Regions from separate parts of the Pantoea sp. E2023-21 genome, predicted to be linked through region 3. Evidence: predicted binding sites of a transcription regulator. Region 3 holds the regulator's gene; each other region holds the start of a gene.
What was found. The regulator CRP, encoded in region 3, controls carbon source genes, mostly activating them, when cyclic AMP is high. The targets are predictions, from matches to a motif close to ATGTGANNNNNNTCACAT.
Positions count from the first base shown of each region.

Region 1: rbsD (D-ribose pyranase) is a predicted target of CRP. The motif match lies at 2,420-2,437, and genes of this name have one in related genera.
Region 2: mlc (sugar metabolism global transcriptional regulator Mlc) is a predicted target of CRP. The motif match lies at 2,370-2,387, and genes of this name have one in related genera.

Region 1 is NZ_CP195344.1:3,215,425-3,220,764, reverse strand. Features, by position in the region: gene qseC (quorum sensing histidine kinase QseC) at 1-1,112, opposite strand, end outside; gene qseB (quorum sensing response regulator transcription factor QseB) at 1,109-1,771, opposite strand; gene ACRQ84_RS15160 (YgiW/YdeI family stress tolerance OB fold protein) at 1,952-2,347, shown strand; gene rbsD (D-ribose pyranase) at 2,519-2,938, shown strand; gene rbsA (ribose ABC transporter ATP-binding protein RbsA) at 2,946-4,454, shown strand; gene rbsC (ribose ABC transporter permease) at 4,451-5,340, shown strand, end outside.
Region 2 is NZ_CP195344.1:1,180,454-1,185,793, reverse strand. Features, by position in the region: gene ACRQ84_RS05645 (MFS transporter) at 93-1,349, opposite strand; gene ACRQ84_RS05640 (LysR family transcriptional regulator) at 1,444-2,340, shown strand; gene mlc (sugar metabolism global transcriptional regulator Mlc) at 2,475-3,692, shown strand; gene bioD (dethiobiotin synthase) at 3,798-4,499, shown strand; gene ACRQ84_RS05625 (nucleobase:cation symporter-2 family protein) at 4,679-5,340, shown strand, end outside.
Region 3 is NZ_CP195344.1:2,902,109-2,907,448, forward strand. Features, by position in the region: gene ACRQ84_RS13685 (hydrolase) at 1-25, shown strand, start outside; gene ACRQ84_RS13690 (YheU family protein) at 28-246, shown strand; gene ACRQ84_RS13695 (phosphoribulokinase) at 308-1,177, shown strand; gene ACRQ84_RS13700 (OsmC family protein) at 1,258-1,662, opposite strand; gene crp (cAMP-activated global transcriptional regulator CRP) at 1,967-2,599, shown strand; gene ACRQ84_RS13710 (YccS/YhfK family putative transporter) at 2,658-4,736, shown strand; gene argD (bifunctional acetylornithine/succinyldiaminopimelate transaminase) at 4,733-5,340, opposite strand, start outside.

The DNA of each region.
Region 1 (5,340 bases), 310 kb from region 3:
TGTACGTCAATGGTGCTGCCCGACGGCGAATAGCGTAGCGCGTTATCCAGCAGATTCCGCACCATCAAACCCAGCAACAGCGGATGACCGTTCATCACCGGTTCGGCGTGGCTGGTGAACTGCAAATGCTTTTGCTGTTGTTCCGCCTGCGGGAAGTGCTCCGCCAACAAATTTTGGAGCAGTGGCGCCAGCGCTACCGGTTGAAACTCGCTGCGCAGATCGTCAGCTTCCACACGGGACAGTGTTAAAAGCTGATCTACCAACCGCGTGGCGCGCGCAATGCCGCTATCCAGTTGCTGAATGGCACGTTTGCGCATCGCCTCATCATCATCGGCCAGCTGAATTACTTCACTTTGCACCCGCAGCGCCGCCAATGGGCTGCGCAGTTCATGGGCGGCATCGGAGGTAAAGCGACGTTCGCGCTGCACCAAATGCGCCATACGACTGAACAAGCCATTAAGCGCCACCACCAGCGGCTTCACCTCTTTGGGCAAGCGCGTGTCCGGCAATGGCGTAGCATCATCCGGTGCACGCTGATGCAGTGAAAGCGTGAGGCGTTTCAACGGGCGCAGCTCAAACCACACCAGCAACAGTAGCAACAGCAGCATAAACGGCATGGCGATCAGCCACGGCAGCAGGCTGCTGAGCGCCAGATCGCGCGTCATATCATCGCGGTATTCCCACTCTTGCCCGACCACCACGCGATAACGCTTATCCTCAGAGGTCAGCCACACTAAGCGCCAGCTGTCATTATCGTCACGCAGCTGGCCATCAACAAAGCCATCGCGCTGCTGATCAAACTGCAGATCGCGACCATTTTCACCGTCGTTTAATAGCGGCTGGCCTTCGGCGCTGAAAATGGCAAACGCCAGCGCATCATCATCCTGCTCGCCACGATGATGGCGCAGGATCGCTTTAGTTTTGGGCAGCGTAACGTCCTGCAACGCGGTTGGATCAAGGGTGATTAGGCGTTTAGCAAACAGCATTTGCTGGGTATCAAACAGCTCGTTCACCGTATCGCGGGTTTGATGCCAGGCGCTGAGACCAGCAAGTCCGCCGCACAACATAATCAACAGCACAAAGCCGATGGCGAGGCGCAGAAACAGACTCATTCCTCCGCTCCCAGCGTATAACCAACGCCGTGTACGGTACGGATAAACTGGCTGCCGAGTTTCTTGCGTAGATGATGAATGTGCACTTCTACCGCATTGCTAGAGACATCTTCATCCCAGCTGTAGAGCTTCTCTTCCAGCTGGCTGCGCGTGAGCACGCGGCCTGGATTGCGCAGAAACAGTTCCAGTAGCGCCAGTTCGCGGCTCTTCAGGCTGACGGCTTCGCCATCGCACATTACGCTGTGGCTGTTGGGTGCCATCACTACTTTGCCGTGTTTGAGTTCTGGCTGCAGCTGCCCATGACGACGACGGATCAGCGCCTGCAAGCGCGCCGCGACTTCTGTTAACGCAAATGGCTTGCACAGGTAATCGTCGGCACCAAGTTGCAATCCCTGCACGCGTTGATCGAGCGCATCACGTGCAGTGAGAATTAGCACCGGCACGTCTTGTCCTTGCTGACGCCACTGACGCAGGATATCCAGACCATCGCGTTCCGGCAGCGACAGATCCAGTACCACCGCATCCCAGGGCGCGGCCGTTAGCGCCTGAAATCCGGCTTCGCCGGAGACAAACCAATCCACGCTGAAGCCAAGCTTGGTCAGCCCAACTTTCAAACCGTCGCCAATCAAGGTGTCATCTTCGATCAGTAAAATGCGCATCAGTTCTCCTTGTGTTGAGCCGTGTTATACGAAGCACAATCCCTGTTGTACAGGGAAAATAGCCGCAAATAGACTATTTTTCATGAATGTACGTAAAAGCCATTCTCTTAAGATCCTGTTAAGAACCTTATGGTGAAATAGCTTCCGTAAACCGACACATTCATGGAAAAGAGGTGAAATATGAAAAAGTCCGCAGCTCTGTTAGCGATTGTCGCCCTGGCCGCCACGCCGGTTCTTGCTGCTCAGCAAGGCGGTTTTGTTGATCCGAATGCGCCAACTGCACAGGTTAAATCCGGTGGTTTCAAAGCCGATAACACCAGCGTTGTCACGGTGAAACAGGCCGAAGAGATGAAAGACGATAGCTGGATCACCGTGCGCGGTACGCTTGAGAAGCAAATCGGTGATGAGGATTATCAGTTTCGTGATGCTACCGGCACCATGAAGGTCGAAATCGATCATAAACGCTGGAACGGATTGACCGTCTCGCCGAAGGATCAGGTAGAACTGACCGGCGAACTGGATAAAGATTTCAACTCCATCGAACTGGACGTGAAACAGGTACGTAAACTGCCATAATCCTTCCCCGGAGCCGCCTGAGCGGCTCCAAAACCCTTCCAAACTCAAATTCTCTCTGGCACAAGCGAAACGTTTCGATGGCGATCACATTTCCGTGATGCCGTGATTGAGTTGCCGTGCGCATTTTATACACTCCCGATCAGCGAAACGTTTCGCTGTGGAGTGGAAGAAATGAAAAAAGGTCGCTTGTTAAACGCTGAAGTCTCTCATGTGATTGCTCGCCTGGGGCACACCGATACGCTGACGATTGCTGATGCAGGCTTGCCAATTCCGGCTGGTCCACAGCGCATCGATCTGGCGTTAACGCCGGGTACGCCCGAATTTTTACAGGTGGTTGAGGTTGTCACGCAGGAGATGCAGGTTGAAAGCGCCCTGATGGCGGAGGAGATTAAGCAGCACAATCCGCAGCTCCATAGCGCACTGCTCGCCGTGCTCGAAGCCTTGCAACAGCACCAGGGGAATGTCATCACCATCCGTTACACCAGCCATGAACAATTCAAACAACAAACGCAGCGTAGTCAGGCGGTCATTCGCAGCGGAGAGTGTTCTCCGTATGCGAATGTCATCCTGAGCGCCGGCGTGACCTTCTGAGGCCGCTATGCAACCGTTATTGCAACTCAAAGGGATTGTAAAGTCGTTTCCGGGCGTGAAGGCGCTGAATGGCGCATCGCTCGCCGTCTATCCGGGACGCGTCATGGCGCTGGTGGGCGAAAACGGTGCGGGCAAATCCACCATGATGAAAGTGCTGACCGGCATTTACAGCATGGATGCCGGCTCCATGCAGTGGCTCGGTAAGGATGTCGCTTTCTCCGGCCCGAAAGCGTCGCAGGAAGCGGGCATTGGCATTATCCATCAGGAACTGAACCTGATCCCGCAACTGACCGTCGCCGAGAATATTTTCCTTGGCCGTGAATTTGTTAACCGTTTTGGCCGCATCGAATGGAAAAAGATGTATGCCGCGGCGGATGCGCTGTTAAAGCGCCTTAATCTGCGCTTCAACAGCCACAAGCTGGTGGGCGATTTGTCGATTGGCGATCAGCAGATGGTCGAGATCGCCAAAGTGCTCAGTTTCGAATCGAAAGTCATCATTATGGATGAACCGACTGATGCGTTAACCGATACCGAAACGCTGTCGCTGTTCCGCGTGATCAATGAACTGAAAGCGCAGGGCTGCGGCATTGTCTATATCTCGCACCGCATGAAAGAGATCTTCGAGATTTGCGATGACGTCACCGTGTTCCGCGATGGGCAGTTTATTGCCGAGCGCGCAGTGTGCGATCTCATCGAAGAGAGCCTGATCGAGATGATGGTAGGCCGCAAACTGGAAGATCAATATCCGCGTATCGATCAACAACCGGGTGAGATCCGTTTAAGAGTCGAAAACCTCAGCGGTCCGGGCGTGGATGACGTCAGCTTTACGCTGCGCAAAGGCGAAATCCTTGGCGTATCCGGTCTGATGGGCGCAGGACGTACCGAACTGATGAAAGTGCTGTACGGCGCTCTGCCACGCAGCAAAGGCAAAGTGACCCTGAACGGCCGTGAGATCGTGACCCGCTCTCCGCAGGATGGCCTCGCCAACGGCATCGTATATATCTCGGAAGATCGCAAACGCGATGGTTTGGTGCTCGGTATGTCGGTGAAAGAGAACATGTCGCTGACCGCGCTGCGCTATTTCAGCACCGGCGCGGGCAACCTGAGACACAGTGACGAACAGCTGGCGGTGGGCGATTTTATTCGCCTGTTCAACGTTAAAACTCCGTCGATGGAGCAGCCGATTGGCCTGCTGTCGGGGGGGAATCAGCAGAAAGTGGCGATTGCGCGTGGCCTGATGACGCGTCCTGATGTGCTGATTCTTGATGAGCCGACACGCGGCGTCGATGTCGGGGCAAAAAAAGAGATTTATCAGTTAATTAACCAGTTTAAAGCCGAAGGGCTGAGCATCATTTTGGTGTCATCGGAAATGCCTGAAGTGCTGGGCATGAGCGACCGCATCATGGTGATGCATGAAGGCCATCTGAGTGGCGAATTTTCCCGTGAGCAAGCTACCCAGGAATCCCTGATGGCGGCGGCAGTCGGTAAGCAACACAGCGAGGAGTTAGTTGTATGAGCACCCAAACCTTACCCGCCAGCCGTCGCTGGTTCAGCAAAGCCTGGCTGCTGGAGCAGAAATCACTGATTGCATTGATCGTGCTGATCGCCGTGGTTGCCAGCCAGAGCCCGAACTTCTTTACGCTGGCCAACATGTTCAACATTCTGCAGCAGACGTCGGTCAACGCCATTATGGCGGTGGGGATGACGCTGGTGATTTTGACTTCGGGCATTGATCTGTCGGTAGGATCGCTGCTGGCGCTGACCGGTGCGGTGGCGGCATCGATCGTTGGATTAGAAGTGAATGCGCTGGTGGCCGTAGCGGCTTCGCTGGCGCTGGGAGCAGCGATTGGCGGTATTACCGGCGTGATTGTGGCGCGCGGCAAGGTGCAGGCTTTCATCGCCACGCTGGTGATGATGTTGCTGCTGCGCGGCGTCACCATGGTGTACACCAACGGCAGCCCCATCAACACCGGTTTCAACGATAACGCCGATCTGTTTGGTTGGTTCGGTATTGGTCGCCCGTTGGGTATCCCCACGCCGGTGTGGCTAATGGTCGCGGTGTTCGGCCTGGCATGGTACATGCTGCATCACACGCGCCTCGGTCGTTACATCTATGCGCTGGGTGGCAACGAAGCCGCCACGCGTTTGTCGGGCATCAACGTTAATCGCGTCAAAATTATCGTTTATTCGCTGTGCGGCATGTTGGCGGCATTGGCCGGAACCATCGAAGTGGCGCGTCTCTCTTCCGCACAACCGACAGCGGGCACCGGTTATGAACTGGATGCGATTGCTGCGGTGGTGCTGGGCGGTACCAGCCTGGCGGGTGGCAAAGGCCGCATCATGGGCACGCTGATTGGTGCGTTGATCCTCGGTTTCCTCAACAACGGCCTGAATCTGATGGG
Region 2 (5,340 bases), 1.7 Mb from region 3:
GTTTTGTTTTATCTGGGACTGTGAGATCGGCCCATGGCGTGATTGAGAGAAGAGAACGGGGCACATCAGCCCCGTTTAACAGATGAAAGGTATTACAGTTTTCGGCACTGCAAACGCCAACCGACCAGCAAAGCCATTAATAATAGCAGGCTAATGAATGCGGTTACGCCCATCCAACCGTAACTGTGCCAGAACACGCCGCCCAACGTACCCGCCACGCTGGAGCCAACGTAATAGCTGAACAGATAGAGTGAAGATGCCTGGCCTTTAGCACGACGCGCACGCGGGCCAATCCAGCCGCTGGCAACAGAGTGTGCCGCAAAGAATCCGGCGGTGAACAGCATCATGCCGGGCAAAATCAGCCACAGTGAGTCAAACGCTGTCAGCAGCAATCCCGCTAGCATAATCGCAGTAGCGCCGATCATCACGGGAGCGCGCCCAAAGCGGCTGGTCATCGCACCCGCTTTCGGGGAACTCCATGAACCCGTCAGATAGACCACCGAGAGCAAACCCACCACTGCCTGGCTCAGCGACCACGGCGCGCTTAGCAGGCGATAACCGATATAGTTGAACAGGGTGACGAACGCGCCCATCAGCAGAAAGCCTTCAGCAAACAACAGCGGCAGACCTTTATCGCGCCAGTGCAGACGGAAATTGATCAGCAAACTGCGCGGACGTAATGAGGCCGGACGGAAATGACGTGACGCGGGCAAAATTTTCCAGAACATCAGCGCGCCCGCCAACGCGAAGCAACCAATGACGCCTACCGCAACGCGCCACGAGAAGAAATCGGTCAATACACCGGTTAACAAGCGTCCGCTCATGCCGCCTATCGAGTTACCGCTAATATACAGTCCCATGGAAAAGGCGATGACGCGCGGATGAATCTCTTCACTTAGATAAGTCATGCCAACGGCAGCAACACCGCTCAGCGATAACCCAATCAGCGCGCGCATCAGCAAAATCCCTTGCCAGCTGCTCATGGTGGCGGAAATCAAGGTACAGATGGCGGCCAGCATTAACGCGGTAACCATTACCGATTTACGCCCAATCGCATCCGACAGCGGACCAGTAAACAGTAAGCCCAGTGCCATTAAGCCGGTCGATAACGAGAGAGAAATGCTGCTTTGCGCCGGGGAAACGCCAAATTGCTGCGAAAGCACCGGCAGAATGGGCTGCACGCAATAGAGCAGGGCGAAAGTAGCAAGGCCGGCGGAGAACAGGGCCAGCGTCACGCGCATAAACTGCGGCGATCCGCGTTCAATCCATTCTGAAGGGGTTGTAGCTGGAGCAGGCTTTACGGATAACTCGTCTTCATCGAGTATCACCGCCTGGGAAGAGCGACTCACGGAACATCCTCGTTTAAGCAATCATGGCGTTACTGTAGGAAAGGGATAATAGGTTGTACAATATATTAATAATCTCAAATAAGACGTTTAAAATATGAATATAGAGTTGCGCCATTTACGCTATTTCATTGCCGTCGCGGAAGAACTGCATTTTGGGCGGGCCGCGCAGAGACTCAACATTTCGCAGCCGCCACTAAGCCAGCAGATTCAGCAACTGGAACAGGAAATTGGCGCGCAGTTGTTTACCCGCACCAATCGCAGCGTACAAATCACGCCCGCCGGTGCGCTGTTTTTACAGGATGCGCGAGCCATTTTGCTGCAGGTCGAACAGGCTGCCCGTCGCGCTGCGCGCGTGCATACGGGACAGGAAGGTGAGTTGCGTATCGGCTTTACCTCCTCAGCTCCCTTTACCGGCCTGGTTTCAGATGCGTTGTATCAATTCCGCCAGCGTTGGCCGGAAGTGCACATTCAGATGCAGGAGAACAACACGCGGCAGCAACTGGCGCCTTTGCACGATGATCGACTGGATCTTGGCGTGATGCGCAATACGCCGCTGCCCAACGATTTGCAGCACCGCGTATTACTGCGCGAACCGCTGTGTGCGGTGGTGCATTGGGCGCATCCGCTGGCCGATGCTGAGTCGATTTCTATTCAGGCGTTAACCAATGAGCCATTTGTGTTTTTCGATCCGCAGGGTGGCACCGCGTTATACGGTGAAATCCTGGCGCTGCTGCATCGCTATCAAATTAAACCCTTTATTACTCAGGAAGTGGGCGAGGCGATGACTATTCTGGGCCTGGTGGCAACAGGGCTGGGCGTGTCGATTCTGCCGGCGTCATTCCGTCGGGCGCGTCTGGCCGATGTGGTGTGGATCCCTTTACAGGAGAGTGACGCGATTTCTGAGGTTTGGTTGGTCTGGTCGGCGACGCGAGAACCAACGGCGCAAATGACCAACATGATGTCGCTGATGCTGCAAAACGCGGAGAATTAACCCAACGCATTAAGTTGGGTGCAAAGTTTATGTGCGATAAATCACATTTCTAATCAAATATTTGACGTTCCCAGCCAATCTGCATCACCATAGCTGTTGTTTATTTAGAAGCGCGAAAATAATGGGAGTAGGGCGTGAATCTGTACAGTCAACCTGGTCATATTGATCAGATAAAACAGACCAACGCAGGTGTGGTTTACCGACTGATTGACCTTTACGGCCCGATTTCGCGTATTGAGCTATCTAAACGTGCCCAGTTAGCGCCCGCCAGCATTACCAAAATCGTGCGTGAAATGCTCGATGCTCATCTGGTACAGGAAACCGAATTTCAGGAACCGGGCAGCCGCGGTCGCCCAGCGATTGGTTTGATCCTCGACACTCTCGCCTGGCACTATCTCGCCGTACGCATTCAGCCCGGATTCATTACGCTGACGCTGCGCGATCTCAGCAGCCGTGCATTGCAGGAAGATCGTTTGCCGCTGCATGCCACCGCCGAAAAACCGCTGCTGCAAACCTTGCAGGAGATGGTGAATGACTTCTTTATTCGCCATCAAAGCAAACTGGAACGGTTAACCGCCATCGCCATTACCTTGCCGGGTTTGATCAACGCCGCTTCTGGCATAGTGCATCGTATGCCGGGTTACGACGTTCAGGATATGCCGCTGGCAGAAACCCTGGCGCAGCGCACCGGTTTACCGGTGTTTGTGCAGCATGACATTTCTGCCTGGACGTTAGCCGAAGCGTTGTTTGGCGCATCCAGTGGCGCGCAACACGTGATTCAGATAGTGATTGATGAAACCGTCGGTGCCGGCGTGATCAGCGGCGGACAATTGCTGCATAAAAATGGTCGAACGCTGGTGGAAATAGGCCATACGCAAATCGATCCTTACGGCCAGCAATGCTACTGCGGCAATAACGGCTGTCTGGAAACCGTCGCCAGTATCGGAAGTTTGCTTAATCTCACGGCACAGCGTTTGCCGTCGCAGCCCGACAGTTTATTGCATCACACGCCGTTGACGATCGAAAGCTTATGCGAAGCGGCACAGCAGGGTGATCGCTTGGCTCGCGATGTGATTGCTGGCGTAGGACATCATATTGGCCGCATGCTGGCGATGATGGTAAACATCTTTAATCCTCAACAAATCCTTATCGGTTCGCCGCTAAATAAGGCCGCTGATGTGCTTTTCCCTGCGGTGAGCAGTACCATTCGTCAGCAGGCATTGCCTGCTTACAGCCGTGAAATCCAGCTCACACCAACGGCTTTCAGCGATCCTGGCACCTTTGGTGGCGCTGCACTCATAAAAGATGCGCTCTATAGCGGCCATTTATTGGTAAAACTGTTGCAGGGATAATTAAAGCTCACCTTAAGTTTGTCCTAACGCAATCTGCCCGTGAAAACATTTCCTTAAACTGCCTCCTTCGCACGTTACACATCGCTTTAATGAAGGAGGAAAAGGGTGAAAACGCTTTTTGTCACCGGTACCGACACCGCGGTGGGTAAAACCGTGGTATCTCGCGCGTTATTGCAGTGCTTTGCCAAAGCGAATTTATGCGCTGCAGGTTTCAAACCTGTCGCCAAAAGCGCGCAACTCACACCTGAAGGCTTACGTAATAAAGACGCACTGTTGTTACAACAGGCTTCGGGTCTCACGCTTACTTATCCCGCCGTTAATCCTATCGCTCTGGAAGAGGATGAAATCAGCACCAGCTCGTCGCTAAGCATTGATTATTCATTGCTTAGTCGCAGTCTTAACGATTTGCAGGAGCGCGCCGCTCGCGTGGTGGTGGAAGGCACCGGCGGCTGGCGCAGTTTAATGAATGACTTGCAGCCTTTATCGCATTGGGTGCGTCAGGAGAATTTGCCGGTTGTGTTGGTTGTCGGGATTAAGGAAGGTTGTATCAGCCACGCTTTACTGACCGCCGAAGCTATTGCTCAGGATGGGTTGCAGTTGGTGGGTTGGGTGGCAAACCGTATTAATCCCGGTCTGGCGCATTACGCTGAAATTATTGATGTTCTTAGCAAAAAACTGGGCGCACCTTTATTAGGCGAGTTGCCTTACCTGCCGCGCGCTGAGCAACGAGAATTGAGCGGCTATCTGAATATTGCGCTGCTCAATACGAATGTTTCGCACGACAACAGTGCAAAACCCGCCGCCTGATGAAACAAAAAGCAGCAAATGATCAGTGGCTGAACCTAAGATTTCAGGCTCAGCCATCCTCTCAGCTAAATTATTTCCTTTCATTTTCAATTTATTACCTCGATATTTTTGCTTAAGCCCATCCTCTGGCGTGATTCATGCATCAGCTGCTCTGATGAATATCTTGCCGGAGCACCTGTATGTCGCAATCAGATGAGAAAGGTTTGTTATATGGGCTGAATGACCATATTGGTCCATTGCCTGCATTTTGTGCCGCATTGCAACATGTGCTGGCCAGCGTAGTTGGCATCATCACGCCGCCGCTCATTATTGGTTCCGTATTGGGATTACAGGCGTGGATCCCTTATCTGATCAGCATGTCGCTGTTAGTTTCTGGTCTCGGTACGTTCCTGCAGGCACGCCGCTTTATGGGCATTGGCGCAGGCATGATCTGCCTGCAAGGCACCAGCTTTGCCTTTCTGGGCGTGATTCTGTCGGGCGGACTGATGGTAAAAGCGCGTGGCGGATCGCCTGAAGAGATCATGGCGATGATTTTTGGCTGCAACCTGGTCGCGGCGCTGATTCCAATGTTTATTAGTCGTTGCATCGCGCCACTGCGTAAAGTGTTGACGCCGGTCGTCACCGGCACCGTCATCACGTTGATTGGTATTAGCCTGATTAAAGTTAGCATCACCGATTGGGCCGGCGGGCATAACGCCACCAATTTCGGTGCGCCTGGCAATCTGGCGCTGGGTGCCTTGACGCTATTGGTCATTATTGTACTTAACCGTTCGCAAAATCGCTGGACGCGGCTGGTTGCCGTCGTGGCCGGTATTGCCGCGGGCTGTATCGCGGCGGCCTT
Region 3 (5,340 bases):
GCTCTCAACGTATCTGGATGTGTAATTGTGATTATTCCCTGGCAAGAACTCGAAGCGGACACGCTGGAAAACCTGATTGAAACCTTTGTGTTACGCGAAGGTACTGATTATGGCGAGCAGGAACGCAGTTTACTGCAAAAAGTTGCCGACGTGCGCCGCCAGCTGGAGCGTGGCGATGTGGTGCTGGTGTGGTCGGAACTGCATGAATCCATCAATATCATGCCAAAAGGTGAATTCCGCGGCTGATGCACCCCGCGGCAATTCGTGGTAACAATGCTCATCGCCGGACCTCACAGGGAGCTCTGTTATGTCAGCCAGGCATCCAATTATTGCCGTTACCGGTTCCAGCGGCGCCGGAACCACTACCACCAGCCTTGCCTTCCGTAAGATTTTCCAGCAGCTGAATTTGCATGCAGCGGAAGTAGAAGGTGACAGTTTCCATCGCTTCACGCGTCCGGAAATGGACATGGCGATCCGCAAGGCGCGCGATCTGGGTCGCCATATCAGTTACTTCGGCCCGGAAGCCAACGACTTCGGCTTGCTTGAGCAGACGTTCAGGCATTACGGCCAAACCGGTTTGGGCGAATCGCGTAAATATTTGCACACTTACGACGAAGCCGTGCCGTGGAATCAGGTGCCGGGCACTTTCACCCCCTGGCAACCGCTGCCGGAGAACACTGATGTGCTGTTCTATGAAGGCTTGCACGGCGGCGTGGTCACGCAGCAGCAAAATGTCGCAGAGCATGTCGATTTGCTGGTTGGCGTAGTCCCGATTGTTAATCTTGAGTGGATTCAGAAGCTGGTGCGCGACACGGGCGAGCGCGGTCATTCGCGTGAGGCGGTGATGGATTCGGTGGTGCGTTCAATGGAGGATTACATCAACTTCATCACGCCACAGTTCTCACGCACCCACATTAACTTCCAGCGTGTGCCAACCGTTGATACGTCCAACCCATTTGCGGCACGCGAAATTCCGTCGCTCGACGAAAGTTTCGTAGTGATTCATTTCCGCGGTCTGGAAGGCATCGCGTTCCCCTATCTCCTGTCGATGATTCAGGGATCGTTTATCTCCCACATCAATACGCTGGTGGTGCCGGGCGGAAAAATGGGACTGGCGATGGAGCTGATTATGCTACCGCTGGTGCAGCGACTCATTGAAGGGAAGCGGATTGAGTGAGTGTCATTGGTCGCCATGAATGGCGACCCTACGAAATGAGAGCGTTTTGTAGGGTGCGCATTAATGCGCACCTGCCAGCATTAAAGCGCGATCACTTCGTAGCTATGCGTAATTTCCACGCCTTTGCCCAGCATGATCGCCACCGAGCAATATTTTTCCGCTGACAAATCAACCGCGCGTGAAACCGCCTTGTCGCTTAACGCTTTGCCGCTGACGATGAAGTGCAGATTGATGCGGGTAAAAATACGTGGCGCTTCTTCGCGACGTTCTGAAGTGAGTTTCACTTCGCAATCGGCGACATCGCTGCGCCCTTTTTGCAGGATCGACACCACATCAATAGCGCTACAACCGCCCGCCGCCATCAGCACCATCTCCATTGGACTTGGCGCTTTATCACCGGAATTACCGTCCATTAATACCTGATGGCCGGATGAGGATTCTCCGAGAAAGGTCAAACCTTCCACCCATTTCACTCGTGCCTGCATTATTCTTTCTCCTGAAGAGGCGGTTTTGCCGCCAGAGTACGCTTTCACCTGACAAACAGCAATCCAGAGTAATCCCCCTTCTGCTGAAGCGAGACAACACAAGACAGCTCGCTAAAGCTGTGCTACAAACAGTGCTGAAAATATTTTCGTCATTACAGACGAAGGCGGGAAGAATCAAAAGCGTAGCTTAAGAGTCCACCCGGAATAATTTTTCCTTTACTGGAAACGCTCGACGATTAAACCGCCTGACAGGGAAAAATGCCCCCTGTATTTTGGGCACGATTACAACAGAGGATAATAGCGAATGGTTCTCGGCAAACCGCAAACAGACCCTACACTCGAATGGTTCCTGTCCCATTGCCATATTCACAAATATCCATCCAAAAGCACGCTCATCCATCAGGGTGAGAAAGCGGAAACGCTGTACTACATCGTGAAAGGTTCCGTAGCGGTACTGATTAAAGATGAAGAAGGCAAAGAGATGATTCTCTCCTATCTCAATCAGGGAGATTTTATCGGCGAACTCGGTCTTTTCGAAGAAGGCCAGGAACGCAGTGCTTGGGTGCGTGCGAAGTCTGCCTGCGAAGTGGCTGAAATTTCATACAAAAAATTCCGTCAGCTGATTCAGGTAAACCCGGATATTTTAATGCGACTTTCGTCGCAAATGGCGCGTCGTCTGCAAGTGACATCTGAGAAAGTGGGCAACCTTGCCTTCCTCGATGTGACCGGACGTATCGCGCAAACGCTGCTAAATCTGGCCAAACAGCCAGATGCGATGACTCACCCGGACGGGATGCAAATCAAAATCACCCGTCAGGAGATTGGTCAGATCGTGGGCTGCTCACGCGAAACCGTGGGTCGTATCCTGAAAATGCTGGAAGATCAGAATCTGATCTCCGCACACGGTAAAACCATCGTCGTTTACGGCACCCGCTAATTTCTTCTCACCCACGGCGTGATGGCAACATCGCGCCGTTTCTATTTGCGATGAGCTGATGTGGCGCCGAATCATCTATCATCCTGAAGTTAACTATGCGCTGCGGCAAACGCTGGTGCTGTGCCTGCCTGTGGCTCTCGGCTGGCTGTTTGGCGATCTGCAAAAAGGTCTGCTGTTCTCGTTAGTGCCTGCCTGTTGCAATATGGCGGGGCTGGATACGCCGCACAAACGCTTCTTCAAACGCCTGATTGTAGGGGGTTCGCTGTTTGCCACCGGCAGTTTCCTGATGCAAATCCTCACCGCGTACCAAATTCCGCTGCCGCTGATTTTGCTGGCGCTGCCGCTGCTGATTGGCGTGACCGGTGAAATCGGCCCACTGCATGCGCGCCTGCTCCCCGCGACGTTAATCGCCGCCATCTTTACGCTCAGTTTAGTGGGACGCATGCCGATGTGGGTGCCGCCGCTGCTCTACATAGGCGGCACGCTGTGGTACGGCTTGTTCAACTGGTTCTGGTTCTGGCTGTGGAAAGAGCAGCCGATGCGCGAATCGCTTAGCCTGCTGTTCCGTGAGCTGGCCGATTATTGCGATGCCAAATACACCTTACTGACGCAGTTGACCGATCCGGAAAAAGCGCTGCCCCCCCTGCTGGCACGCCAGCAAAAGGCGGTCGATCTCATCACGACCTGCTACCAGCAAATGCACATGTTGTCGGCCAGCCGTGATAACAGCCACAAACGTCTGACACGCGCTTTTCAGGTGGCGCTGGATTTACAGGAACACATCTCGGTGAGTTTGCATCAGCCCGAAGAGGTGCAAAAGCTCGTGGAGGAGAGCCACGCCGAAGCGGTGATTCGCTGGAACGCCAAAATCATCTCAGCCCGGCTGCGCGTGCTGGCCGATGCGATCCTCTACCATCAATTACCCGATCGTTTTCACATGGAGAAACAGCTCGGCGCGCTGGAGAAAATTGCGCGCCAGCATCCGGATAATCCGGTCGGCAACTTCTGCCTGTATCACTTCAGTCGCATCGCCCGCGTGTTGCGCACGCAGAAGCCACTCTACACACGTGACCTGATGGCCGATCGCCAGCGCCGTTTGCCGCTGTTGCCGGCGTTGCGCAGTTATCTGTCGTTCAAATCTTCCGCGTTACGCACCGCCGCTCGTTTCGCCGTGATGCTGATGTTTGGCAGCGCGTTGGCGCTGTTCTTCAACATTCCCAAACCTTACTGGATTCTGATGACCATCATGTTCGTCAGCCAGAACGGCTACAGCGCGACACGCGTGCGTATTCAGCACCGTGCGCTGGGCACCTTTGCGGGTTTGCTGATCGCTGCCGCCTCGCTACAGCTGGCGGTGCCGGAATCGATCACGCTGCTGTTTATGCTGGGGATCACGCTGGCAAGTTATCTGATCACGCGGAAATATTATGGCTGGTCGATGATTGGCTTCACCGTCACCGCAGTGTATTCGCTGCAGCTGCTGTCACTTAACGGCGCGCAATTTTTACTGCCACGCATGATGGATACCCTGATGGGCTGTTTGATTGCCTTCGCCGGGATGATTTGGTTGTGGCCGCAGTGGCAAAGCGGGCTGCTGCGCAAGAACGCACACGATGCGCTGGAAGCGTATCAGGATGCCTTGCGACTGTTGCTGGGACCGGAACAGTCGCCCGAGAAACTGGCTTATCAGCGCATGAAGGTTAATCAGGCGCACAATGCGCTGTTCAACTCATTGAACCAGGCATCGAGCGAGCCGGGCTTTAACCTGCAATATCTAAAAGATATGCGCATGTGGGTAACGCACAGTCAGTTCATTGTCGAGCATATTAACGCCATGACGATCCTGGCGCGCGAACACACCATGTTGACGGCGAAGCTGGCAGAACGTTATCTGCAATCCTGTGAAATCGCGCTGCAGCGTTGTCAGCAGCGGCTGGCATATGACGGGCCGGGCAACGACAGTAATATTCTGGAGGCGCCGGAGAATCTTAATGAAGGGCCGGTGACGATTGTCGAACAGCATGTGAAGCGGATCTTGCAGCACCTTAACGTCATGCACACCATCTCTTCACTGGCGTGGAGCCAGCGACCGCATCATGGTCGCTGGCTCAAGGTGTTACGTCCTAAAGCGGATTAAGCGGCCAGTACCTTTTCAATCGCGCGGGCGAAACGCGTCATGCCTTCGGCGATATCGGTAGGTTCAATCACCAGTGACGGCACAAAACGAATCACATCGGTGCCCGCAGTGAGAATCATCAGCCCTTCCGCTGCGCAAGCGTTGAGAATGTCACGCGCTTTGCTGGCAAACTGCGGCTTCAGCGCGGCCCCCATCAGCAGACCTTTGCCGCGAATCTCGCTAAAGATAGCGAATTTGCTGTCGATGGCTTGCAGCGCTTCAACAAATTGCTGACGACGTGCTTCTACACCTGCCAGCACTTGCGGCGTGTTGATGATATCCAACGCGGTTTCGGCAATCGCACAGGCCAGCGGATTGCCGCCGTAGGTGGTGCCGTGTACGCCCGGCGCCATCACCGAGGCAATTTCGTTGGTAGTCAGCATCGCACTCACCGGGAATCCGCCGCCCAGCGCTTTCGCGGTGGTGAGGATATCGGGCTTAATGCCGTAATGTTCATAGCTAAACAGTTTGCCGCTGCGGCCCATGCCGCTCTGCACTTCATCCAGCACCAGCAACGCATGGTGTTCATCACAGAGCGCGCGCAGACCTTGCATAAATTCTTGCG